Regions from separate parts of the Mesorhizobium sp. B2-5-3 genome, predicted to be linked through region 2. Evidence: riboswitches for the same ligand, from Rfam matches in the RefSeq annotation. Region 2 holds a riboswitch; the other holds the start of a gene.
What was found. A riboswitch is a leader RNA that binds a small molecule or an ion and turns the genes downstream of it on or off. The one in region 2 is predicted to bind thiamine pyrophosphate.

Region 1 (12,080 bases), on a different contig from region 2:
GAGCGCGTCGCCCAGCGCCCCGCCGACGAGCGCACCCATGGCGCGGTCCATCTCAAGCTCGTTCTCCGGCATCGCTCAGAACCTCATATGCAGCGCGAAATGGGCGGGATTGAGCAGGCTGGTGACATATTCGACCGGCCGCTCATCGGCCGCACGCGTCAGGCGACGGCCGCGCAGGAAGGGTGTGCCTTGCGGGCACCCGAGGATAGCGGCGTCATGGGCGTTCAACATCTCGATGTCGACCCACTCCTCGCCATGGTCGGGTACAAGCCCCGCTTCGCGTAGCGTCTGGTGCAGCGAGCCTTCGCGCAAGCCCCGCAGAGGCACGTCCTCCAGCTCTGGCGACAGTGGCAGGCGGCTGCGTTCGATGGAGATGGCATGGCCGTCGCTGGCATTGGTGCGGACCCGGTCGACGGCGATGAAGAGCGGACTTTCGACGCCTAACAGCACGGCAAGGTCGTGGTCTTCGATCACCTCCAGCCGCAGCGTCCGCGTTTCGGCGTTGGCGCCGGCATTGGCCAGCGCGCGCGACCAGCCGATCGCATCATCGACCGGCTTGCCGTCAAAGGTGACGAAGGAGCCGATACCGACCTTTGTGGTGATCAATCCGCGGCTGGAAAGTTCCTCCAAGCCTTTGCGCACCGTGTTGCGGCTGACGGAGAAACGCTGCACGAGTTCGTTTTCGCTTTGCAGACGGTCGCCGAAACCCAGCACGCCGGAGCGGATCTCGTATTCCAGAACGGTGGCGATCTGCTCGGGCTTGCCCGTGCCGGGAGACAGTTTGATCGCGCTCCGCTTCATATTCGTACCTGTATAGTGAACCTGTCTAGTCCTGTTTAATCTCTCCTCGTATAGCGGACTTGTCAATGGGACGGGTCATGTGCCCCGATGCACTGCTTTCGACGATCCGCCGGCCGCAGCGGCAACGAAGAAGGAATTTCCCCAGTGCTGGACGCGTCGCACCGTGTCGCGATCCTGCTGCGGTGACCCTACCGGCAGAAGAACGAAAGCCCGCTCCGGGAACCGGGGCGGGCCTTGGAGGAGGACAAGGGGTGGGACCTCTCCTCTTGCTTTCCACGGGGGGTGTGGACCGAAATCACCTTACGGGAGTTTCGCCAGAGGCCCGATCACAAGCCTGTTTGCCCGCATCACGATCCGGTGCGCACCGGCATCGACATTGGTCACGGGATCGCGATCAGCGACCAATGCATGTGCCCAAACAATGCATGTCGCCCAAAAGCGGCTCTCGCCTTGTGAGAACGACGTGCACGACGCGCTTTAGATGCGTCCGAGCACGACCAGAATAATGACGATCAGCAACACAAGCCCCAGCCCGCCGCCACCATAATAACCGGTTCCGTAGAACGGACCGCCGCCGAGGCCGCTGAAGCCGCCGAGCAGGGCGAGGATAAGGATGATGATAAGGATGGTTCCAAGACTCATGGCTTCCACTCCCGCAGGCACTTGCGCGCCGGTTCGGCACTTCTGGGTTGAGAATGTTGCTCACAGACAACGCTTTGAACGCGTTCGCGTTCCACCTAATGCATGACGTCGAGAAGGCGACGGCGCAATTCGTGCAGCAGTCCTGCCGCAATGGCGGGGCTTTCCGACCGGCCGACGCGCAGGATGCGATAAAGCTGAAGGAACGTGATTACGACGTAAACGGCGAGATTGTAGAAGGATAAAGCCGACAGCAAAAACAGGCGGTTGAGCGTCAAGATCGGATCCACTTCGACTTATCTCGATCTTGCATCGTCAGATCTGTGAGAGCGGATTTGCAATTCATGCTTGCATTTCTGGAACAAATAAGGAACAGTAGGAACCTAGCTGCCAAGGCGGATTAAAGTTTTGGGGGGACCAGCGATATGATGAGGTGGAAGGATGCGGGGCTCCTCGCCGCCGCGATCGCGCTGACAAGCCTTGCGCCCGACCGGTGGCCCTCAGCCGGGCTTGGCGCCGCTCTCGCCCGGAACACGCCTGCGCTCGCAGCCGAGAAGGATTATGCAACCTGCTTCGGCGAGGACATCGAGCCGGACAAGCGCATTGTTGCCTGCTCCGCGATTGCGGAGGACGCCGCAGAGCCAGCGCGCAGCCGCGCCACAGCCTATTTCCAAAGGGGCGTCGCTCTCGGCGACCAGAAGCAATACGACCGATCGATCGCCGACTACAGCGAGGCGATCGCGCTCGATCCGAACGACGCTTCCGCGTATCTCAACCGCGGCGCCGACTGGTTCAGCAATGGAGACGACGACCGTGCGATCGCGGACTTCAACATCGCCATCAGCCTGGAGCCGTCCTCCAGCGATGCCTACAGCAACCGTGGCCTCGCCTTCCTGCACAAGGGCAAGATCGACGCGGCCATCATCGATTTCCAACAGGCAATCGAGGCGGACCCTCAGAATGGCAAGGCGCATGCGGGCCTGGGCATCGCCTGGGACAGGATGGGCGACCCGAAACAGGCCCTGGCCGAGTATGACGAGGCGGTCCGTATCGATCCCAACAACATATTGGCCAATGTCAAACGCGGTATCGCCCGCGCCGCCGAGAGTGAGTTCGATCCCACTGTCACCGATGACGATGCTGAACAGGCGCCCGGCGAGGACTTATCCGCCGCCAAGGATACGACCAGCAATCGCGCAGCCGCAAAGACCTTGATCGAGCGTGCGGGGATGCGGCTGTCGAAATATGGCCTCGAAGGCGCGCTTCTCGATTTCGACAAGGCGATCAGCCTCGATCCCGACAATGCGGACGCCTATCTCGGGCGCAGCCGCGCAAGGACACTCAAGGGAGACAGCGCCGGAGCGGCGGCGGATTGCCTGCGCGCCATCGAGCTTGATCCGACGCGGGCAGGAAGCTGCGGCGCTCAGCTCGCCGCCGACCAAAGCAAGCCGGCACCGTTGCCGGACACCCAACAGCAAAAGCAGCGAGCCGTCGTTCCGGATATCACTGCTACCCAAGACACGCTGGCCGCAAGGGTTCTGGAGGCGACCGATCCGCGCGCCCTCGAAGCGATCCTTGGCGGCGATGCCTTCCTGGACATGGGCAAGTACGATCAGGCGATCGGCGCCTACAACAAAGCGATTGCGCTCGATCCGAACAACCGGTTCGCCTATTACGGCCGCGGCAAGGCCCAGGCCGCCAAACGCGTTTACGAGCAAGCGATCGCCGATTACGACACGGTCATCCAGCTCGCCCCCAATTTTGCTGCGGCTCATTCTCGCCGGGGCCTCGCCAAGATCACGTCAGGCGATGCCGAAGGCGCTCTTGCCGATTGCAGCCGGGCTTCAACACTCGATCCAAAAGCGCGCGACGCCTACTTCTGCATGGGCATGGCCTGGCACGCCAAGGGCGACGCGGGGCGCGCGATTGCCGCCTATTCGGTAGCCATCGAGATCGATCCGAAAGACGACGCCAGCCATTACGGGCGCGGCATGGCGCGTGCTGACAGGAAGGACTATGACGAGGCAATCGCCGACTTCGGCCAGGCGATCAAGCTCGATCCCGACAATCGCGATTACGCGGTCGCCCGCAAGGCGGCTGTGGCTGCGAAGGGACAGGGCGATATGGCGGCCGCCACGCTCGGCGCCGTCAGCTCGGCGGCGGCCACCGCCAGTTCAGCCGCCGGTTCGGCCGCACCGAGCGATACTGATTCGGCCGCCAAGGCGCTTTTCGCCAAGGGTCGGAGGCTGCATGAGAAAAATGACTATGACGGCGCCATAGCCCTGTATGGCAAGGCGATCGCACTGGTCCCGGCATTTCATGACGCCTATCTGGCCCGGGCCATGGCTTGGGAGGCCAAGAACGATTATGCTCATGCTGTTGCCGATTACACGCAGGCGATCGCGATCAATCCGAATATAGCCGAGACCTACTACAGTCGCGGCCAGAACCTCAGTTTCCAGGAAAACTACGACGGGGCGTTTGCCGACTTCGAAAAGGCCATCAATCTCAACCCCGCGGACGCAAGGGTCTATGCCGATCGAGGCCTCCTATGGATGGGAGGGCACGAGGACGTCGCCGCGCTGCACGATTTCGAAAAGGCCATCAGCCTCGATCACAAGAACCCCTTTGGCTATTTCGGTCGAGGCGTGATCCGAACCAGCAGAGCGGACTATGAAGGGGCCATCGCGGATTTCAGCCAGGCGATAAGGCTTAAGCCGGATTTCGCAACCGCCTACGAGGCGCGGAGCCGGGCGTGGGAAGCCAAGGGCAACCGCAAGCGTGCTCAGGCCGATCGCAAGAAGGCACTGAGCCTTGGGGTAGATTAGACGGGCTTTTCGGGAGGGCGCGGATTTTGCGTTGGAGTGGTTTGGGCGTAATGGCAGTCGCCGCTCTGTGCTTTATTGCGGTAAAGGTTTTGCCTTGGGCGCAGCTCTGACGAGGCTGACGAAAGGCAATCAGCTTGAGCAGCGCTGGCGCCCGATGCGGTTTGATCCCTACCCCAAATAGAAGTTACTGAAATAGTTGCCAAAATCCGGTTGCCGGGCAACGGGCTCGCCGTCCCCGTTCCGGAGGATGCCGGCGGCGAAGAGATAGGAACCGATCGCTTCCATCTTGGCCGGGTCCATGCTGCCTATGGCGCCGTTTCGCCGGCGCAGATAGTGCCCGTCGATCAGCGTCTTCAGCGAGGCGTGGATCAATGCCGGATTGGTCAGGGCGTCCTTGTTGGCGGCGATCAGCAGTGTGGCCGCTTCTTCGGGATGATCGACGGTGAACTGGTAGCCGCGCCGCGTTGCCCGTATGAAGCCCGACGCCAATTCCGGATTTGCACGCAGATACGCATCGCTAGAGGAGATCAGCGTGGTGTGCTCGTCGGGCACGCCGTAGTCGGCATAGACGAAGCTTCGCTGTTTAACGCCTTTCAGTTCTGCCTCGACGCCTTCCCAGGTCGAGACCTCCAACGTGAAGTCGACCGAACCGTTGGCCAGCGCCTCATAGGCGGACGTGCCGAGCGTCACCGTTTCGAAAGCCCCCTTGCCGCCGTCGTGACGGATGATGGTCGAGATCAGCGCGTTTTCCCAGGCACTGCCGAAACCGCCATAGGTCAGGCCGTCAAGATCCCTGGGGGTTTTGATCTCGTCACGCGCTGCATTGAACACCAGCCGTCCGGTTTCGGACTGCACCACGGCATAGACCGCCTTGAGATCGGCGCCGGCGGCTTTCTGGGTGAAGAGGCCGATGGAGCCGTTGATGCCGAAATCGGCAACGCGGTTGGCAACCAGCGTGCCTGCACCGGTATCGCTGTAGGGCAGGATGTCGACCTCGAGGCCGGCCTCGCTGTAAAACCCTTTGTCGCGAGCGACGAACAGGCCGATATGGTTGGTGTTGACCGTCCAGTCCAGCGCCACCGTTACTTTCCGGGCGGCCGCCTGGGCAAGAGATCGGCCTGGCCGGGCTATAAGGGGAAGGCCGGCAGCGGCAGTGAGCAGCAAGGCTTGCCGGCGCGTCAGGTCAGTCATGGTCCGTGTCCTTCTGGTGGCTCGGGTTGAGGAGGATGTCGAGGATCTCGGCTTCGAGGGTGCCGGCCTGCCGTGCAGCGCCGCCGGCCAGTTCGCGTGGACGCGGCAGCGGCACGGTGATCTCAGCGACGACGCGCGCCGGCCGCGCCGAAAGCACATAGATGCGGTCGGACAGGAACACAGCTTCGCGCACGTCGTGGGTGATCAGCAGCGCCGTCCAGCAGTGGCGCCGCCACATCTGTTCCAACCAGCGTTGCATGGCGGCGCGGGTCAGCGCATCGAGTGCGCCGAACGGCTCGTCGAGCAGCAGCATATCGCGTTCCTGCACCACGGTGCGCAGCAAGGCCGCGCGCTGGCGCATGCCGCCGGAAAGCTGCGCCGGAAAATGCCGTTCGAAACCGGCAAGCCCGAATTCCTCGAACAGCGGAGCAACGCGAGCGCGGGCAGCCTTGCGCCTGACACCTTGCACCTCAAGCCCGAGCGTGGCGTTGTCAAGAATGCGCCGCCAAGGCATCAACGCGTCGCGCTGCGGCATGAAAGCGAAATGCCGGCCGTGGTCATCGAGCGGCTTGCCGTCGAAGAATATCTCGCCCTCGCCGTGAAGCGCGCCGGTCAGAAACTGGAACAGCGTCGACTTGCCGGCGCCGGAGGGGCCCAGAATGGAGACGAATTCGCCGGCGCCGACGCTGAGCGAAATGTCGGCAAGCACGTCGAGTCCTTCGAAGGCCTTGCGCACATGTCGCAGTTCGAGCCGGTTCATCGCCACGGCCCCTTTCCTGCGGCCCGCCCGCCGGCGGTCCGTTCCCATGGCATGGCAAGGCGCTGGACCAGCATCGTCAGCCCGAACAGGACGAGCGTCAGCACGGCGCTGACGGCGACGGCGGCCAGCACCAGGTCCGGGCGGAAGTTGTTCTTGGCGTTGAGCATGTAGATGCCGAGGCCCTTCGCCGCGCCCGCATATTCGGCGAAGATGGCGCCCACGACAGCATAGGTGATCGAGATCCTGACACCGGCGAAGAAGTAGGGCAGCGCCGAGGGCAGCCGCGCCAGGACGAAGACACGCCAGCGCCCTGCCCCCATGGCGCGCAGCATTTGGCCGATCTCAGCCTCCGTCGCCTCATATCCTTCGGCCAAAGCCACCAACATCGGAAAGAAGGTGACCAGCGCCACCAGCATGATCTTGGGCATCAGCCCAAAGCCGAACCACAGCACCACCAGCGGTGCAATCGCCACCAGCGGCAAGGTCTGGCTGACCACGAAGACCGGAAAAAGGGCGCGCCGCAATGGCTGGGAGAAGTCGATCAATATCGACAGCGCAAAGGCACCGCCGAGCGAACAGGCAAAGCCTGCGAGCGTGGCACGGAGGGTTGGCACGGCGTTATCGGCCAGCGCGTGCCGGTTGAGCATTGCCTGAGCGAAGACGCGCGATGGCGCCGGGAGGATTGTCGGCTTGATGCCACCAAAGCGCGCATAGAGTTCCCACGCGGCTAGCAGCAGCCCCACCGAAAGCATCGCCGGAGCGGTTCTGGCGATGAGGTCCACGATCGGACGCGAAGGGGCGGACGGGGAGGACACGCAGGTACCCGGAGCGGATGGCGCGCGGCGCGCCGTCAGACGGCGGTGGGGCTGTTGGCCGAGACGGTGACGTCGAGCGTTACGTGGCCGGCACCCGGCCCGAAGCGGCAAAAGGCCTCGTTGAGTGCGGTAAAAATGGCGCCTGCGTCGCCGCGCAACTTTGTGCAGAAATGCTTGGAGCGCTCATATACGCCCGACTGCTTCAGGAAGTCGATGCAGCCATAGATCTCGTCCATGTGGTCGTCGGTGCCCATGACATAAAGCGAGAACTGCGCCGCCGCCGGCTGGCCGGTGGCGGCCACGCCGCGCACGGCGGCGATAGCGGCTTCCTTGCGCGGGCCGAGCGGCCCGGCAGGTCCGCCAAACGCGTCGGAGCGGCAGATCAGATCGTCCGGCTCGCCCGGGCAGCCGCGCGAGATGGCGGCCGAAAGCACGCAATGCTTGCCGCTGCGCGCTGCCGCCACGAACAGGTCGCGCATGGCAGGAAACAGCACCTCGGGCGGTCCGACCAGCAAGGTCGAGATATCGTCGGTCTCGATCCGCAGTCGATCACGATAAGGGTCCAGTGCCCCGAGCGCGCCAAGGATGACGCCGACAAAATCGCTGGACATGGGATATAGGGAAATCTGTGCGCCTGAAAACATCGCCCGCCTCGCTCCGCTGGTATTACCCAGATCAGCTTCTAGGGTCTGTGGGCTTGCCGCCCCCGTCTCAGCCCCGACCGTACGGAGCACCCCTGTGGATGGACGCGTTAAAGCACCAATCGGGCGGCTATGAAAGCTGTTTTTTCAGGACCATCGCCGGAAATGCATTGCGCCAGGCCTGATTTATGGGCGGTTCCGTCGGGCCCGGTCTTGAGGGAAATTTGTCCGGAACCTTAGCCACGACGAGTGGTTGTCCCTATAGTCGCAAACGCGACGAACTTCGTGGAAACGAGCGAAGACTTCACAGAAATGGAGACAAACCATGCTCATGAAAATCCTCGCAGCTTCGGCTCTTACCATTGGTCTCGCGACTTCGGCGATGGCGCAAAGTGCTGGCGGAAACGGCGCCAATAATGGGCCCGGCAGCGGCCAGTCGGTCACGGTCGACCCGAACACGCCGGCATCGCCGAACACGGTGGATCCTGGCACGACCGGCAGCACGACCGTCATGCCCGACGGCATGAATTCGAACGCGGACCGGAACTGTCCGGCCAGCCCACAAGGTGCTCAGCCGGATGCCAGCCACACCGCTCCGGGCACCGCTTCGCCGACCGTCAATGACAAGCATTGCGGCAAGTAGCCATTCGCCGAAACTGCTGGAGAACGCCACGGGGCGTCTGTTCCGTGGCGTTTCCGTCTCTTTATGTTTCACCCTCGCCGAACAGGCAGGCGCCTGAGACGTAAACCGCCATCGGCCTTCGTCTCGGTTCGGGCGCCGTCTACGATACAGCCTTTTCGCGAACCGGCAGCTTCCAGCCCGGCCTGACGAAATGACAGGTGTAGCCGTTCGGGTATTTCTGCAGATAGTCCTGATGCTCGGGTTCGGCTTCCCAGAACGCGCCGGCCGGAGCCACCTCGGTGACCACCTTGCCGGGCCACAGGCCCGAGGCGTCGACGTCGGCGATGGTGTCTTCGGCGACGCGCTTCTGCTCATCGCTGGTGTAGTAGATCGCCGAACGGTAGCTCATCCCCACATCGTTGCCCTGGCGGTTGCGTGTCGTCGGATCATGAATCTGGAAGAAGAACTCCAGCAGCGTACGGTAGCTCACCCTGGCGGGATCGAAATTGATCTCGATGGCTTCGGCATGGGTGCCGTGGTTTCGGTAGGTGGCATCAGGCACGTCGCCGCCGCTGTAGCCGACGCGCGTGGACAGGACGCCCGGGATGCGTCGGATCAGATCCTGCATGCCCCAGAAACAGCCGCCGGCAAGCACCGCGCGTTCGCTTGAAGTCGCCATATCAAATCTCCCCAAAGCAACTCCGGGGAAAGGTTGTAGCCGTTTCCGTCCGGAATTGCGCACGATAAAACTGGAGGCCCGGCGCTATGACAGCCGCTCCAGGATTTCCCATAGATGGGCATTGTCGTCGGCTTCGTCCAGTCGACGGGCGCGTCCTGCTGCCGATCACCACGGACGCGCGGCGTCACTCCCCAGGCCTGAACCTGCGCACCACGACCTCGAATACGATATCCGATATCCACATCGCGCAGACGCCGATGAGGAATGCGGCCGCCAGGGTCGTGGTGTCGTCATTGGCCATCGGCAGGCCCATGGCGCGGGAATACTGGACCACGGGCAGCGTCAGATAGGCGGCGGCTAGCGCGCCGCAGATCGGCGAGGCCACCATCTCGCGCGGTTTGTAGCGGTGGCGCGACAGCGCGCGCAATATGCCGCCGGAAAGGCCGGCGACCACCACCGGCACCTTGATACCGAGCAGGTCGAAAAGATCATGCATCATTTCATTGTCTCGCGATCAGGAAACAGAACGACCGATCCGGCACCGAAGATGAGCGGTCCCCGAGCAGCAGGGCCCGAATCGAGCGGCAACACGATCGTCATGGCTTCCACCCGCACAGTTTCTCGCCCTTGCGGTTGTGCGCCAGCAGCGTCCGGACTTCCGCATCCGACAGTGCTGCGACGGCGGATGCGGACAAGCGCAGCGGGCTCGAGACCGCGCAAAATCCGCCGGTGACGGTGGTGCAGCCGGCTACCGCGACAAGTGCTGCGGCCGCTGCGACAATCAATCCCTTGCCCATGACCTGAGCTCCTTTCGGGCAGTGGCGGCGGGTAGCGCGCCGATGTCGTTGTCAACCTGGTCGGCGACGTCGCGCGCCGCCGCCTCGGCCGCGGCCTGCCGGCTACGTTCGGCGCGCTCGCCGGCAAGCCGCTGGCGAACACCCCAGCCAAACGCAGCGACGATGGCTGCGCCGATGCCGAGAACGGTCGAATTGCTGAGCAGGAAGGAGAGGAGCGCGCTCATTGGTTTGGCGCGTCCTTGACGAGATAGCCGACGGCAAAGACGGCTAGCGGCAGCAGCGTGGCCCATGTCTCGGCATCGTACCAGGATGGCCAGACATTGCGCACGAAGACGCCGGAAATCGAAACGGCGGCGGCGGCGATGGTCGCGGCCGTCAGTTTGTTGGTCGGGCGGATGGTCGGCTGGGTTGTGGTGGCCATGATCAGAACATTCCTTGCAAGGCGGCGGCGATGTGGTGCCAGGCGGCGTAGGCGACGAGCAGGCACGCGACAATGATCCCGCCCGCCTTGGTGGCAGCTGGGATGTTGGCGCCGGCAGGCGCCGCCGCGACCGGTTCGACGGCATCTACGGCAGCAGCGCCGCCCGGCGCCGCCGCAGCAGCGGCCGGTGCAGGATCTGGCCGCGTGGCCGATGCCTCGCCTGCCCCGACAGCCGTCAGCAGCAGCGCCTGTGCGCGGACGGATCCGACCCGCCTCGACCAGCCTTTGCCGAAAGTCGGCCAGGTCGGAAGCCGCTTCAGGAAAGCCAGGCGGGCATCGCAGAGATTGTCGATGACGACGGCGGCCGGTCTGGAACCGACGGCAGCGAGCGTCTCGGGCCCGATGCGGCCGTCCTGGGCGGTGCCGACCACTGCTTGAAGATATTTCGCCGCCCTGCTTGGCCCACTGTTCACGGCATAGTCGAACACCGCGTAATCCACGCCGTCGGGCAACTCGGCGCCAGCCACCGCATCCCAGTAGAAGCGGCGGTACACCGTGGCGAGTTGGGCATCGCTGATCTTCCTGAGATCCGCCTTGGCGGCATCCGCCTTCACGTAGCGGCGGAAATTGGCGAGCGTGACGCCCTTCATGGTGGCGCCGCCCGGATCGGCCGGATTGTCCGACCAGCCGCCTTCGGATTTGAGGACGAGCGCAAGCGCCCGCGTAAAATTGCGGTCCATGATATCCCTTTCGATTTCTTGGTGGATGAGGTGAGTGGGTGATCGCCGGCAGCACAGGGGTGCGGATAGTCGCCGTTGCGCGCGCCTCGGTGCCTACTTGCAGTGCGTCAAAACCGGAGGTCGCCTTGCGCGCCGGCCGGCGCATGGTTAGAAAAAATACAATTTTGGGACGAACAGGTCTGGGATGAGAGACTTTGTTGGCGCCGCGCGGCGCCTGGCCTTCAACAGGCTGTCGGCCGCCATCGATCGCCGCTGGAACGTCGACCCGCTGGGCTCGGCGCCGCGTGCCTCGAAAAAGGAATATCTGAGGCTGTTCGAAGCCACCCGGCGCGTCTCATTCGCTGAGATCGACAGGCTCGAGGCCGAAACCGGCTTTGCCGTCGATCGCGACTGGCTCGACGAACTGGCCCTCCACACCCAGATCGCCATCAAGACCAGCGCGCTCGCCTACCCGCACGGGCGGGTGCTCTACAGTCTTCTTCGCCGCCAGCTGGCCGACAGCCCAAGGCCGTTCACCACCGTCGTCGAGACCGGCACCGCGCGTGGTTTCTCCGCGATCTGCATGGCCAAGGCACTCGCCGATGCCGGCGCCTGCGGGCATGTCGTCACGCTCGACGTCCTGCCGCACCATCATCGCTTCTACTGGAATTGCATCGACGACCATGACGGCAGGAAGTCGCGCGCCGAACTGCTTCGGCCTTGGCAGCCGCTGGCCGACCGGATCATTTTCCTGCAAGGCGATTCACTCCTTCAATTGCCCAGGGTCGGCGTGAACCGGATCCACTTCGCCTTCATCGACGCGCAGCACACCAGGAAGAACGTGCTGGCCGAGCATCGCTGCGTTTCGGGCGTTCAGCGCGAGGGCGACATGGTCGTATTCGACGACGTCACGCCAGGGTCCTTCGATGGCGTGGTCGAAGCGGTCGCCGAGATCGAGCGGCAGGGCCGGTACGAGGTGCGCCGTCTGAACGCGTCCAAGCAAAGAACCTATGCCTGGGGCATCAGGCGGTGACGAGACGACAGCCCGGATAAACCATCGGAGGCGAGACCTTGCTCAGAAATATCGCCCGCAGGCTTTATCTCGGCATGCGCCGGAACATCGACACCCCGCCCCATGGCGGCCGATGACTACCTGAAGGTGCCGTA
Region 2 (12,080 bases):
GCGCTCGTAATAGGCCGGATCGGCGATGTTGTTCTCCAGCCGCGAGATCGAGGCTGTCACCGCCTCGATCTTCTTGGGCAGCGATTCCAGCGCGAATTTCTGCTTGAACGAGAGTTTTTTTGCCGGGGCTTTGGCGGTGGCGCTGTCCGCCTTCGCCGTCGGTACGTCGCTTGCATCCGCCTTCGCGCGCGCCTTGCGGTCGTCGAGCCTGGTGCCGCCGCGCTGCGCCAGCATGTCGGAATAGCCGCCGGCATATTCGACCCAGCGACCGCCGCCGTCCGGCGCGATCACGCTGGTCACGGTGCGGTCGAGGAAATCGCGGTCGTGGCTGACCAGGATGACCGTACCGGCAAAGCCGGCGACCAGTTCCTGCAGCAACTCCAGCGTTTCCATGTCGAGATCGTTGGTCGGCTCATCGAGCACCAGCAAGTTCGCCGGCCGGGCCAGCACGCGCGCAAGGATCAGCCGTGCCCGCTCGCCGCCCGACAGCTCGCGCACCGGCGTGCGTGCCTGCTCCGGCTTGAACAGGAAGTCCTTCATGTAGGAGACGACGTGGCGCTGCTCACCATTGATGACAAGGTTCTCGCCGCGCCCGTCGGTGAGATACTGAGCCAGCGTCTCCTGCGGATCGACCGCCTCGCGCTTCTGGTCGAGCGTGGCGATCTCCAGATTTGTGCCGAGCCGCACCGAACCGGCATCCGGCTGCAACTCCCCGGTCAGCATCTTCAGAAGCGTCGTCTTGCCGGCGCCGTTCGGCCCGACGAGGCCGATGCGGTCGCCGCGCTGGATGCGGGTCGAGAACCCCTTGACCACGGTGAGGTCGCCAAAGCTCTTCTCGATGTTCCTGGCCTCGATCACCAGCTTGCCGGATTCGGCGGTGTCGCTGGCCACCATGGTCGCGGTGCCTTCGGCGCCGCGATGGCCGCGAAAACGCTGGCGCATGGTCTGCAATTCGCCCAGGCGGCGCATGTTGCGCTTGCGCCGCGCCGTCACGCCATAGCGCAGCCAGTGTTCCTCGCGCACGATCTGGCGGCCGAGCTTGTGCTGTTCGCGCTCTTCTTCCTCAAGCACCTGGTCGCGCCATTCCTCGAAATGGCCGAAGCCCTTATCCAGCCGGCGCGTCTGGCCCCGGTCGAGCCACACGGTGGCGCGCGATACGCGCTCAAGGAAACGGCGGTCGTGCGAGATGACGATGAGGGCCGAGGAGGTGCGGACGAGTTCCTCTTCCAGCCATTCGATCACCGAGAGATCGAGGTGGTTGGTCGGCTCATCGAGCAGCAGGATATCAGGCTCGGGCGCCATGACGCGGGCAAGGGCGGCGCGCCTGGCCTCGCCGCCGGAGAGGTCGCCCGGCTGCTCCTCGCCCGAGAGGCCGAGGTGCTCCATCAGGTAGCTGGCGCGATAAGGATCGTCGGCGGGACCGAGGCCGGCCTCGACATAGGCGCGCACGGTTGCGAAGCCGTCCATGTCGGGCATTTGCGGCAGATAGCGGACGGTCGCCGATGGCTGGCGGAACACCTCGCCGTCCTGCGGCTCGATCAGGCCGGCGGCGATCTTGAGCAGCGTCGACTTGCCGGACCCGTTGCGGCCGACCAGCGCGATCTTGTCGCCGGCCGACGCAGCCAAGTCGGCGCCGTCGAGCAGGGGCGTGCCGCCGAAGGTCAGTTTTATTCCGTCGAGATTGAGAAGAGGCGGCGCCATGTCAGCTTTCTGGCAAGGGATAGGGATGGGCGAGCAGCAGCGCGCGGCCCGCTCCCAGCGCGATATCGAGCCTGCCCTTGACCTCGTTGGAGATGGTCAGCGACGAGCCGAACGCGACCTTGACGCGGTCAAGCGGCCATTTCGCACCGGCGACGGTCAGCCCTGCAAGCTCGGAAAAACCCAGGATCGAGAACAGGGTGCCGTCGGCATAGTCGAAGCGGGCCGTGCCGTGCGCCAGGGGCACGGCTTCCTGCGCGCCGCTGGTCAACAGCACCTTTGTCCCGGCCCCGGCCAGCCGCAGGGCGAGCGCCATGTGCAGGAAGGCATGGTCGGCGCGCTTGCCGCCGAAGGCGCCGGCGAGCACGAGGCTGGTAGCGCCGCGCTCCAGGGCGGCCGATATCGCGAGTTCTCCATCGGTGGCGTCTTTCTCTGCCGGAAAGGTCCGGCGCGGCACGGCGGCCAACTCATCCGGCAGGCCGGCGGGCACGGAGTCGAAATCGCCGACCCACAGTTCCGGCACAAGGCCGAGCGTGCTTGCATGGCCGATGCCGGCATCGGCGGCGATGACGCGGGTTCCCTCGACCTGACGGTCGAGCCGTGGCGTGCGGACGAGATCGCCGCCAAGCAGGATGGTGAATGTGCTCATATCGTGTGGCCCTTACCAGCCCGACAGCGGAAACGGAAGGCCGGCAAACAGCCACTTGCGCGGTTCACCGGCCGGGCCTATGTGTCGAGGCGCTCTAACGGGGTGCCGGACGCGATATTTCGCGGACCGGCTGAGAGGCAGTCTCGCCAACCCGCTGAACCTGATCCGGTTTGTACCGGCGGAGGGATTAGACGTTTCGGACAGTCCGACGCCTCAATTCCTTTAACCCGAACGAAGGAGGCGCCGATGCGCACGCTTTTATACGCCCTTGTCTCTGCAATGGTCGTGGTTCTGTCCGGGCCGGCCTTAGCCAAGGACAAGCTCACCGTCTACACTTATGAGAGCTTTACCGCCGACTGGGGCCCCGGCCCGGTGGTGAAGAAGGAATTCGAGGCCGAATGCGGCTGCGATGTCGACTTCGTCTCGGTTGCCGACGGCGTCGCGCTGCTCAACCGCGTCAAGCTGGAAGGGGCCGCGACCAAGGCCGACATCGTGCTTGGCCTCGACACCAATCTCACCGCCGATGCCAAGGCCACTGGCGTGTTTGCGCCGCATGGCGCCGTGACCGGGCTCAATGTGCCGGGCGGCTGGAACGACGACATCTTTGTCCCGTACGACTATGGCTATTTCGCCGTCGTCTATGACACGCAGAAGCTGAAGACGCCGCCCAAGAGCCTGAAGGAATTGGTCGAGGGCAGTGCCGACGACAAGATCGTTATCCAGGATCCGCGCACCTCGACGCCGGGCCTCGGCCTGCTGTTGTGGGTGAAGTCGGTCTATGGCGACAAGGCGCCGGAGGCCTGGGCCAAGCTCAAGGCGAAGGTCTTGACCGTGACGCCGGGCTGGAGCGAGGCCTACGGCCTGTTCACCAAGGGCGAGGCGCCGATGGTGCTGTCCTACACGACCTCGCCCGCCTACCACATGGTTGCCGAGAACACCGAGCGCTACCAGGCCGCTTCCTTCGAGGAGGGCGAGTATCTGCAGATCGAGGTCGCCGGCATCACCACGACGGGAGCCAAAAATCCGCTGGCGGAAAAGTTCATCGCCTTCATGACCGGGCCGAAATTCCAGGATGCCATCCCCGAGACCAACTGGATGTTCCCGGCCGGCAAGACCGACAAGCCGCTCAATCCGGCCTTCGACAGACTGGTCAAACCGACCAAAACCTTGCTGTTCAGTCCCGAGGAGGTCGCGGCCAACCGCAAGGCATGGGTGGATGAATGGCTGGCGGTGATGAGCAAGTAGTTTGGTCGTATGATCGGATGATGAGTGCTCTACAGCGCCCCCCACTGTCCTGCCGGACATCTCCCCCACGAGGGGGGAGATTGGCCGTCACGACGGCTTTCGCCAATTGGCGACGTCACAGGAGAGGGTGGAGCGCTGAAGCAGCCAATCTCTCCCCAAGTGGGGGAGATGTCCGGCAGGACAGAGGGGGGCGCGAAGGAACGCGACGCTCGCTAAAGGTCCTTTGGGTGGCGCAGCGTGCAGCGCGCGTCTGACCCCCGCATCTCCGCCGGTATCCTCGCGCTTGCGGCGATCGGGCTCCTGATCGGCGGCGCGTTTGCGGGTCTTCTTTTCGAAGGCGCGAACGATTTCTCCGGAGCCTGGGCAGCCTTCGATCCTTATCTCCTGCGCGTCGTGCGCTTTACGTTGTGGCAGGCGGCGCTTTCGACGCTGTTGTCGGTGGCGCCGGCCCTGTTCGTGGCTCGCGCGCTGTCGCGGCATCCGCGCTTTCCCGGCCGCGGCTTCATCCTCCAGCTCTTCGCCCTGCCGTTGGCGCTGCCGGGGATCGTGGCGGCGCTCGGCATCCTGGCGCTCTATGGCCGCGCCGGCTATTTCGCCGGCTTTCTTGGTGCCGTCGGCGGTTACAATTGGCCGGGCATCTATGGCCTCTCCGGCATCCTCGTTGCTCATGTCTTCTTCAACCTGCCGCTGGCCACGCGGCTGTTCCTCGAAGCGCTGCAAACCATCCAAGCCGACCAATGGCGGCTGGCGAGCCAGCTCGGCATGGGTGCCGCACCGGCTTTCCGGCTGATCGAGTGGCCGACACTGCGCGCCGCTCTGCCGGGCGTCGCCGGCCTGGTGTTCATGCTCTGCATCACATCCTTCACGATCGTGCTGACGCTGGGCGGTGGCCCCGGCGCGACGACGCTGGAGGTCGGCATCTACCAGGCTCTGCGTTTCAATTTCGATCCCGCGCGGGCGGTGGCGCTGACGCTGCTGCAGATCGCGCTGACCTTTGTCGTGGTGCTGGCGTTGACGCGGCTCGGCGCCAACACCACCGGTGACGCCAATCTGCCGGTGGCGCCGCGCCGCTACGTCTCGGCCGGCAGGACCGAGGCCGCGCTGAATGCCGCGCTCGTCGTGCTGGCCCTTTTGTTCGTCGCCGGGCCGATGACGGCGACGGTGATGTCAGGCCTCGGCGCCGACCTCGGTCGTCTCGCCGGCGAAGCGGCGGTGCGGCAGGCGACGCTGACCAGCGCCGTGCTGGCTTTCCTGTCGGCGCTGCTGTCGGTTGCGCTGTCGCTTTCGCTCACCATGGCGCGCCGCGTGCTGGCCCTGAAGCGCCGCTCCGGTCCGCGGACCGTGCTCGAACACGCCACCGACACCGGTGCCGGCTTCGTCCTGGTCGTGCCGCCCATCGTCATCGGCGCCGGCTGGTTCCTTCTGCTGCGCCATGTCGGCGATGTCTTTGCCATAGCCCCGGTCATGGTCGTCACTGTCAATGCAGTCATGGCGATGCCTTTCGCCATCCGTGCCATCCGCCCCGCCTATGAAGCGGCGAGCGAGCGCCATGAGCGGCTCTGCGCGCTTCTGGGAATAGCGGGCTGGGCCCGGTTGCGGCTGGTCGACTGGCCCTCGCTGCGACGGCCGCTGGCCACCGCCTTCGCGTTTGCCATGGCGCTGTCGCTTGGCGATCTCGGCGTCATCGCATTGTTCGGCAGTGATTCCGTGCAGACCTTGCCCTACCTTCTCCTGGCGCGCATGGGCAGCTACCGCACCGAGGACGCCGCCGGCCTGGCGCTGCTGCTCGGTCTGGTCTGCCTTGCGCTTGTGGTGGCGGCGAGCGGGCTGGGAAGGGGAGAACGAGACTGATGGCTGCGGGCGCCACCAATGGTGCGACAAGGGGAGCCGAGGTGCGGCTGGACACGGTCTCGTTCAGCTACGGCGACGCGCCGCTCGTTTTCGATGTCGATTTCGCCGCGTCGAAAATTACCGCCATCATGGGGCCGAGCGGCTCGGGCAAGTCGACGCTGCTCAATCTGGTGGCGGGCTTCGAGACGCCGCAGGCTGGCCGCGTGCTGATCGGCGGCGCCGATGTCGGCGCGGCGCCGCCTTCGGCGCGGCCGGTGTCGATGGTGTTCCAGGAAAACAATCTTTTTGCCCATCTTTCGGTCGAAGAGAATGTCGGGCTCGGCCGCTCGCCCTCGCTGCGGCTGACCGAGGCCGACCGCGCTGACATCGCGGAGGCGATCGCGCGCACCGGCCTCGCGGGCAAGGAAAGACGCCTGCCGCGCGAACTTTCGGGAGGCGAACGCCAGCGTGTCGCATTGGCGCGCGTGCTGGTTCGCAACCGCCCGGTGCTTCTTCTGGACGAGCCTTTCGCTTCACTCGGACCGGCCTTGCGCGACGACATGCTCGATCTTGTCGCCGACGTGCATGCCGAGCGGGGCATGACGCTGCTGTTCGTCACGCATCAGCCACAGGACGCACGCCGTATTTGTGAGGAGGTGGTGTTCCTCGACAACGGCATGGTTGCCGCCAAGGGCAAGGCGGATGATTTCTTTGCCGGGGCTGGTCCTGAAGTTTTCCGGCGCTATGTTGGCACAAGCGCCTGGGAGGCTGGATCACGAGATATTGCCCGGAAGCGGACATAATTTACGCTCAAACCGGCTCCTGGCGACGGGGCGATTGCTTGCCATGACAGAGGTAGTGTGGCTAGGTCCGCCCTGTACCGGTCCGGTGCAGGGCGTGATTTGCCTGCAGCATCCGCCGCGCGTTGGTATGGCGTGGATGCTGTAATGCTTTGATTTGCGCATGAGCCCTTGCGAGGATCGCCCCGATTTTCGCGGGCATGCGCCAGACCCGAAAGGAAGCCGTTCTGCCGACCGGCACGGAAAGACCAAGAGGGAAAATGCTGGCGCGCTTTCTGGCGCTGGCCGGCTTTGTCGTGGCCCTGGCAAGCTGCCAGATGTTCACACCTCCGGAAGTCCAGGAATCCGGCTTCCAGCCTTCCGACAAACCGATCACGGTCGACAATGTCGCGGCCAATAACAAATTGGCCGAACTGGCCAAGGCGCAGCATCCACGCATCCTGGCGACCTATGGCGGCGAATATTCCGATCCCAAGCTCGAGCGCATGGTCGCCAAGGTCGTAGGCAGCCTGACGGTGGTGTCGGCCAACCCGACCCAGACCTATCGTATCACCATCCTCAATTCGCCCAACGTCAATGCCTTCGCACTGCCGGGCGGCTACCTCTACGTCACGCGCGGCCTGCTGGCGCTGGCCAATGATTCGGCCGAGCTCGCCGCCGTCATCGCGCATGAGATGGGCCACGTCACCGCCAACCACGGCCTGCAGCGCCAGCAGCTCGAGGCCGAGGAGGGGCTCGCCACCAAGGTTGTTTCCGACGTGCTCGGCGACAGCCCGACCGCCAAGGCGGCGCTGATCCGCGGCAAGCTGAGACTGGCGCAGTTTTCGCGCAACCAGGAACTGGAGGCCGACGCCATCGGCATCAAGTCGATCGGCGAAGCCGGCTACGATCCTTACGCCGCCGGCCGCTTCTTGCAGTCCATGTCGGCCTACACCGATTTCCGCTCGATCAGCGGCGCCACCGACGCCAGCCTCGATTTCCTGGCAACGCATCCCAATACGCCGCAGCGTATCGACCTTGCGCAACGCCATGCCCGCCAGTTCGGCCCGCCGGGCGTCGGCACCCGCGATCGCGACGCCTTCCTCGCCGGCATAGACGGCCTGCTCTACGGCGACACGCCCGAAGAAGGCTATGTGCGCGGCGAGACCTTTCTGCATCCGGGCCTGGGCGTGTCCTTCTCGGTGCCGGAGGGCTTCATCATCGACAATTCGGCCGCCGCCGTGACGGCGACCGGGCCGGGCGACATCGCGATCCGCTTCGACGGCGTGTCGATCGACAAGAACCGTGCGCTGACCGACTATATCAGGAGCGGCTGGGTGGCCGGTCTCGACGATGCGAGCGTCAGGCAGGAAACGATCAACGGCAACGAGGCAGCGACGGCGCATGCCGGCGCCGAAGGCTGGCAGTTCGATATCGCGGTAATCCGCGCCGGCGGCCAAGTCTACCGGCTGCTGACGGCGGCACCGTCCGCCAGCACGTCGCTCGACACCGTGGCGCGTTCCGTCAGCGGCTCGTTCCGCATTCTGAGTGCCGCCGAAAAGGCGGCACTCAAGCCGCTGCATATCCGCGTGGTAACCGTCCAGCCGGGGCAGACGATGGGTTCGCTTTCGGCGCAGATGGTCGGCGTCGACCGCAAACTCGACCTGTTCCGGGTGCTCAACGCGCTGTCGCCGGGGGCTGCGGTTTCGGCCGGCGACAAGGTCAAGATCGTCACCGACAAATAGCCGATAGTCGGCGCTGACCCGCTCTCTCGTTTTTGGGACGAGAAACTTCTAGGTAGTTTTCCTGGAATGGATTTAGGCGGCGGTGGCGAGGAATTCCGGGTTCTGCTTCACCAGCGCCACTTTCAGCTTTTCCATGGCGCGGGCCTCGATCTGGCGCACGCGTTCCTTGGAAATGCCAAGCGTCTCGCCGAGCGCTTCGAGCGTCGCGCCCTCGTCGCTCAGCCGACGCTCCTCGATGATGCGCAGCTCACGCGCGTTGAGTGCGGCAAGCGCCGCCTTCAGCCATATCGAGCGGCGTTCGATATCGATGGTGTCGCTGACGACCTCGTCGGGCAAGGGATCGTCCGACACGAGGAAGTCCATCCGCTCGGTCGCGCCCCCATCGTCGGCAAGCGGGACATTGAGGGAGGAGTCGGGCGCCGAGAGCCGCGAATCCATCAGCGCGACATCGGCTTCGGAGACGCCGAGGGCCGCTGAAACCTCGCGGTACAGCGTCCTGTTCGACAGCGGCTCCGCGGCGCCGTTCGCCAGCCGGGCGCGCAGGCGCCGCAGGTTGAAGAACAGAGCCTTTTGCGCCGAGCTGGTGCCGCCGCGCACGATCGACCAATTGCGCAGGATGTAGTCCTGCATCGAGGCCCGGATCCACCAGGTCGCATAGGTCGAAAACCGCACTTCGCGCTCCGGCTCGAAACGGGCCGCGGCCTCGAGCAGGCCGACATGGCCCTCCTGGACCAGATCGCCAAGCGGCAGGCCGTAATGACGGAATTTGGAGGCCATGGAAATGACCAGGCGCATATGCGCCACGGTGATGCTGTGCAGCGCGTTCTGGTCGTTGTCCTTTTTCCAGCGCAGCGCCAGCCGCAACTCCTCGTCGCGTTCGAGATAGGGAGCCCTCATTGCCGCGCGGACCATGATCCGTCCTGCCGTGTCTTCCATCATGAGGCACTCCCTGGCTCTGGCGATACGGATGTCATTTCGAAACCCGGCAGCCGCTCGACTTGAAATGACGGCGTCCTGCCCTACAACGAACGCAAAACGTGCCATGCGCGGGAAAGGTTCCGCCGCCGGCGGCGCGGCGTGGAAGCTGCGCGAAAAAACTCCGGGCGGGTTCGAGGCACCGCCAGAAACGTCAGTGGTAGAATCCGATTCCGAATAATAGATGTTTTTGAAATCTCATTCCTTATTTTTTCAACTCACATCTGTCAATTTCCAGCGCTCACACCATGCCGGATATCAGGCCAGGACGGGATCACAGAAAAATGAAATGGCTCAAGTCGCTCATCGTCGCCGGAACTTTGCAGGTTCTGGCTGTTACCGCAGGCTATGCCGGCGCCAATCTCGACCAGATCAAGCAGGCCGGCGTCATCAAGGTCGGCACGGAGGGCACCTACGCACCCTTTACCTATCATGATGCCGGCGGAGCGCTGGTCGGCTTCGATGTCGAAATCGCCAAGGCGATCGGAGACAAGCTCGGCGTGAAGGTAGAGTTCCTCGAGGGCAAATGGGACGGGCTGATCGCGGGCCTCGATGCCAATCGCTATGACGCGGTCATCAACGAAGTCGGCATCACCGACGCCCGCAAGGCGAAATACGATTTCTCCGACCCCTACATCGCCTCCAAGGCAGTGCTGATCGTGCGCGGCGACAACACCGACATCAAGAGCTTCGCCGATCTCAAGGGCAAGAAGTCGGCGCAGTCGCTGACTTCGAATTTCGGCAAGCTGGCCGAGGCCAACGGCGCCGAACTGGTCGGTACCGACGGGTTCGACCAGTCGATCCAGCTGCTTTTGACCGGCCGCGCCGACGCAACCATCAATGACAGCCTGTCCTTCCTCGATTTCAAGAAGCACAAGCCGGATGCCAATGTGAAGATCGCGGCCCAGGAAGAGAACGCCGACTATTCCGGCGTCATCGTTCGCAAGGGCGATCCGGAACTGGTTGCCGCGATCAACAAGGCGCTGGCCGACATCAAGGCGGACGGCACCTATCAGAAGATCGCAGACAAGTATTTCGGACAGGACGTTTCGAAGTAATTTACGGCCGGGCCGTTGGCCCGCGCGACATCGCCCGGCGGCGGACCGTTTTGACGGCCCGCCGCCTTTCGCGTGATATACGGCAGTCGCAAGAAGGAGCCTTTCGTGCCGCACTGGCTGCAACTCATGCTGGAATCGCTGCCTTCGCTGCTATGGGCCGCGTTGATCTTCACCGTACCGCTGACGCTCCTGTCCTTTGTGCTTGGCTTGAGCGTCGGTCTCGGAACCGCGCTGATCCGGCTCTTCGGGCCAATGCCCCTGGTCGCGGTGGCGCGCTTCTACGTGTGGATATTCCGCGGCACGCCGCTCCTGGTGCAGCTGTTCCTGATCTTCTACGGCCTGCCCTCGGCCGGCATCCTGCTTGACGCGTTTCCCGCGGCGTTGATCGGCTTCACGCTCAATATCGGCGCCTATTCGTCGGAAATCGTTCGCGCGGCGATAGGCGCGGTGCCAAAGGGGCAATGGGAGGCGGCCTATTCGATCGGCATGACCTGGAGCCAGGCGATGCGCCGCACCATCTTGCCGCAGGCTGGGCGCGTGGCGGTGCCGCCGCTCTCCAACACCTTCATCTCGCTGGTCAAGGACACGTCGCTGGCGGCGGCAATAACCGTGCCGGAAATGTTCCAGGCCGCGCAGCGCATCGTCGCCACTACCTATGAGCCGCTGATCCTCTATGTCGAGGCGGCGATCCTCTATCTGGCGATGAGTTCGGTGCTGTCGGCCTTGCAGACGCGGCTGGAGGCGCGGCTCAATCGCTATGGCGGGTTCCTGGAGGCGCGCTCGTGATCGAGCTTGCCAACATCGAAAAGCGCTTCGGCGACAATCTCGTGCTGAAGGGCGTGACGGTTGCCATTGCCGAAGGCAGCGTCACCGCGCTGGTCGGTCCTTCGGGTGGTGGCAAAAGTACGCTGCTGCGCTGCATCAACCTGCTTGAGATCCCAACTTCGGGCACAGTGCGTATCGGCGATCAGGCGCTGGAGTTCCATCCGGGAGCGAAGGTGGCGGCCCGGGACATTCAGCGGCTGCGGCTGCAGACCGGCATGGTGTTCCAGAACTTCCAGCTGTTCCCGCATCGCACCGCGATTGAGAACGTCATGGAAGGGCTGGTGACGGTGCTGAAGTGGCCGCAGGCACGGGCGCGCGAACGGGCGCTCGCGCTGCTGGAAAAGGTCGGCATGGCGCACAAGGTCGATGCCTGGCCGGCAACGCTGTCGGGCGGCCAGCAGCAGCGGGTAGCGATCGCCCGGGCGCTGGCGCCGTCGCCAAAGGTGCTGCTATGCGACGAGCCGACCTCCGCGCTCGACCCGGAACTGGCGCAGGAAGTCGTCGACGTGCTCGGCCGGCTCGCCAGCGAGGGGACGACGATGGTGATGGCCACGCACGATCTGCGGCTTGCTTCAAAGATCGCTCGTGAGGTGGTGTTCCTCGAGGCCGGCATTGTCATCGAAAAGGGCCCCGCGGCGGTGCTGTTCGGCAATCCGGAGCGCGAACGGACAAGGCGATTCATCGCGACGCTAAAGCAGGAAATGGCGGAGAAGGAGGGTGGGGGAGAAGGCGGTAATTTCTCGGCGTAGGCCTGCGCTACCCTTGCCCCCTGCCGGGCATTTCTCCTCGTGAGCCGGCCTCAGGCACGGTGTTTCTATTTCGATGGACGGCCGTGTCCATGCGCTGCAATAGTGGGGCCGATGGTTCGCAACGTTGCTCTTGTTCTCGGTGGTGGCGGGGCCGCCGGAAATGCCTGGCTGATCGGCATCATCGCGGGCCTCGCCGAAGCTGGTGTCGATCTGACGGAGGCCGCCGATCTGGTGATCGGAACCTCGGCAGGCGCCAATGCGGCAGTGCAGGTGCGCAGCGGCATACCGCCGGGCGAACTGTTGGCCGCGGTGCTGTCCCCGCTGCCGGTTCAACCGGCCGGACAGAGCCGCCAGCAACCGCCGTTCGCTTCGATGGATAGTGTGTTCGAGCGGATGCGTGCCATCTCCGCCGCCGCTATCTCGGCAGCCGATCTGCAACGGGCGATGGGGGCATTCGGTTTGGAGAGCGATGTCAAATTCGGACCGGAAGTGGCCAAACAGCGGCGCGCGCTGGTCGCCGCCAGATT

Region 1: linked by a shared signal. The riboswitch ahead of FJ867_RS15435 (YkoF family thiamine/hydroxymethylpyrimidine-binding protein) and the one ahead of thiB (thiamine ABC transporter substrate binding subunit) in region 2 are both predicted to bind thiamine pyrophosphate.

The regions. Positions count from the first base shown of each region.
Region 1 is NZ_VFUS01000006.1:60,011-72,090, forward strand. It holds gene FJ867_RS15395 (ADP-ribosylglycohydrolase family protein) at 1-72, opposite strand, end outside; gene FJ867_RS15400 (GntR family transcriptional regulator) at 76-801, opposite strand; gene FJ867_RS15405 (DUF3309 family protein) at 1,279-1,443, opposite strand; gene FJ867_RS28990 (hypothetical protein) at 1,539-1,718, opposite strand; gene FJ867_RS15415 (tetratricopeptide repeat protein) at 1,866-4,268, shown strand; gene FJ867_RS15420 (ABC transporter substrate-binding protein) at 4,437-5,459, opposite strand; gene FJ867_RS15425 (ABC transporter ATP-binding protein) at 5,452-6,219, opposite strand; gene FJ867_RS15430 (ABC transporter permease) at 6,216-6,971, opposite strand; gene FJ867_RS15435 (YkoF family thiamine/hydroxymethylpyrimidine-binding protein) at 7,070-7,678, opposite strand; TPP riboswitch at 7,669-7,782, opposite strand; gene FJ867_RS15440 (hypothetical protein) at 8,001-8,318, shown strand; gene msrA (peptide-methionine (S)-S-oxide reductase MsrA) at 8,458-8,976, opposite strand; gene FJ867_RS15450 (hypothetical protein) at 9,161-9,472, opposite strand; gene FJ867_RS15455 (hypothetical protein) at 9,573-9,773, opposite strand; gene FJ867_RS15460 (ABC transporter permease) at 9,758-9,997, opposite strand; gene FJ867_RS15465 (hypothetical protein) at 9,994-10,194, opposite strand; gene FJ867_RS15470 (glycosyl hydrolase 108 family protein) at 10,197-10,934, opposite strand; gene FJ867_RS15475 (class I SAM-dependent methyltransferase) at 11,119-11,946, shown strand.
Region 2 is NZ_VFUS01000001.1:155,293-167,372, reverse strand. It holds gene FJ867_RS00860 (ABC-F family ATP-binding cassette domain-containing protein) at 1-1,701, opposite strand, end outside; gene FJ867_RS00855 (thiamine diphosphokinase) at 1,703-2,347, opposite strand; TPP riboswitch at 2,436-2,551, shown strand; gene thiB (thiamine ABC transporter substrate binding subunit) at 2,594-3,592, shown strand; gene thiP (thiamine/thiamine pyrophosphate ABC transporter permease) at 3,830-5,443, shown strand; gene thiQ (thiamine ABC transporter ATP-binding protein) at 5,443-6,225, shown strand; gene FJ867_RS00830 (M48 family metalloprotease) at 6,483-7,946, shown strand; gene FJ867_RS00825 (RNA polymerase factor sigma-32) at 8,019-8,885, opposite strand; gene FJ867_RS00820 (amino acid ABC transporter substrate-binding protein) at 9,206-9,979, shown strand; gene FJ867_RS00815 (ABC transporter permease subunit) at 10,085-10,765, shown strand; gene FJ867_RS00810 (amino acid ABC transporter ATP-binding protein) at 10,762-11,553, shown strand; gene FJ867_RS00805 (patatin-like phospholipase family protein) at 11,665-12,080, shown strand, end outside.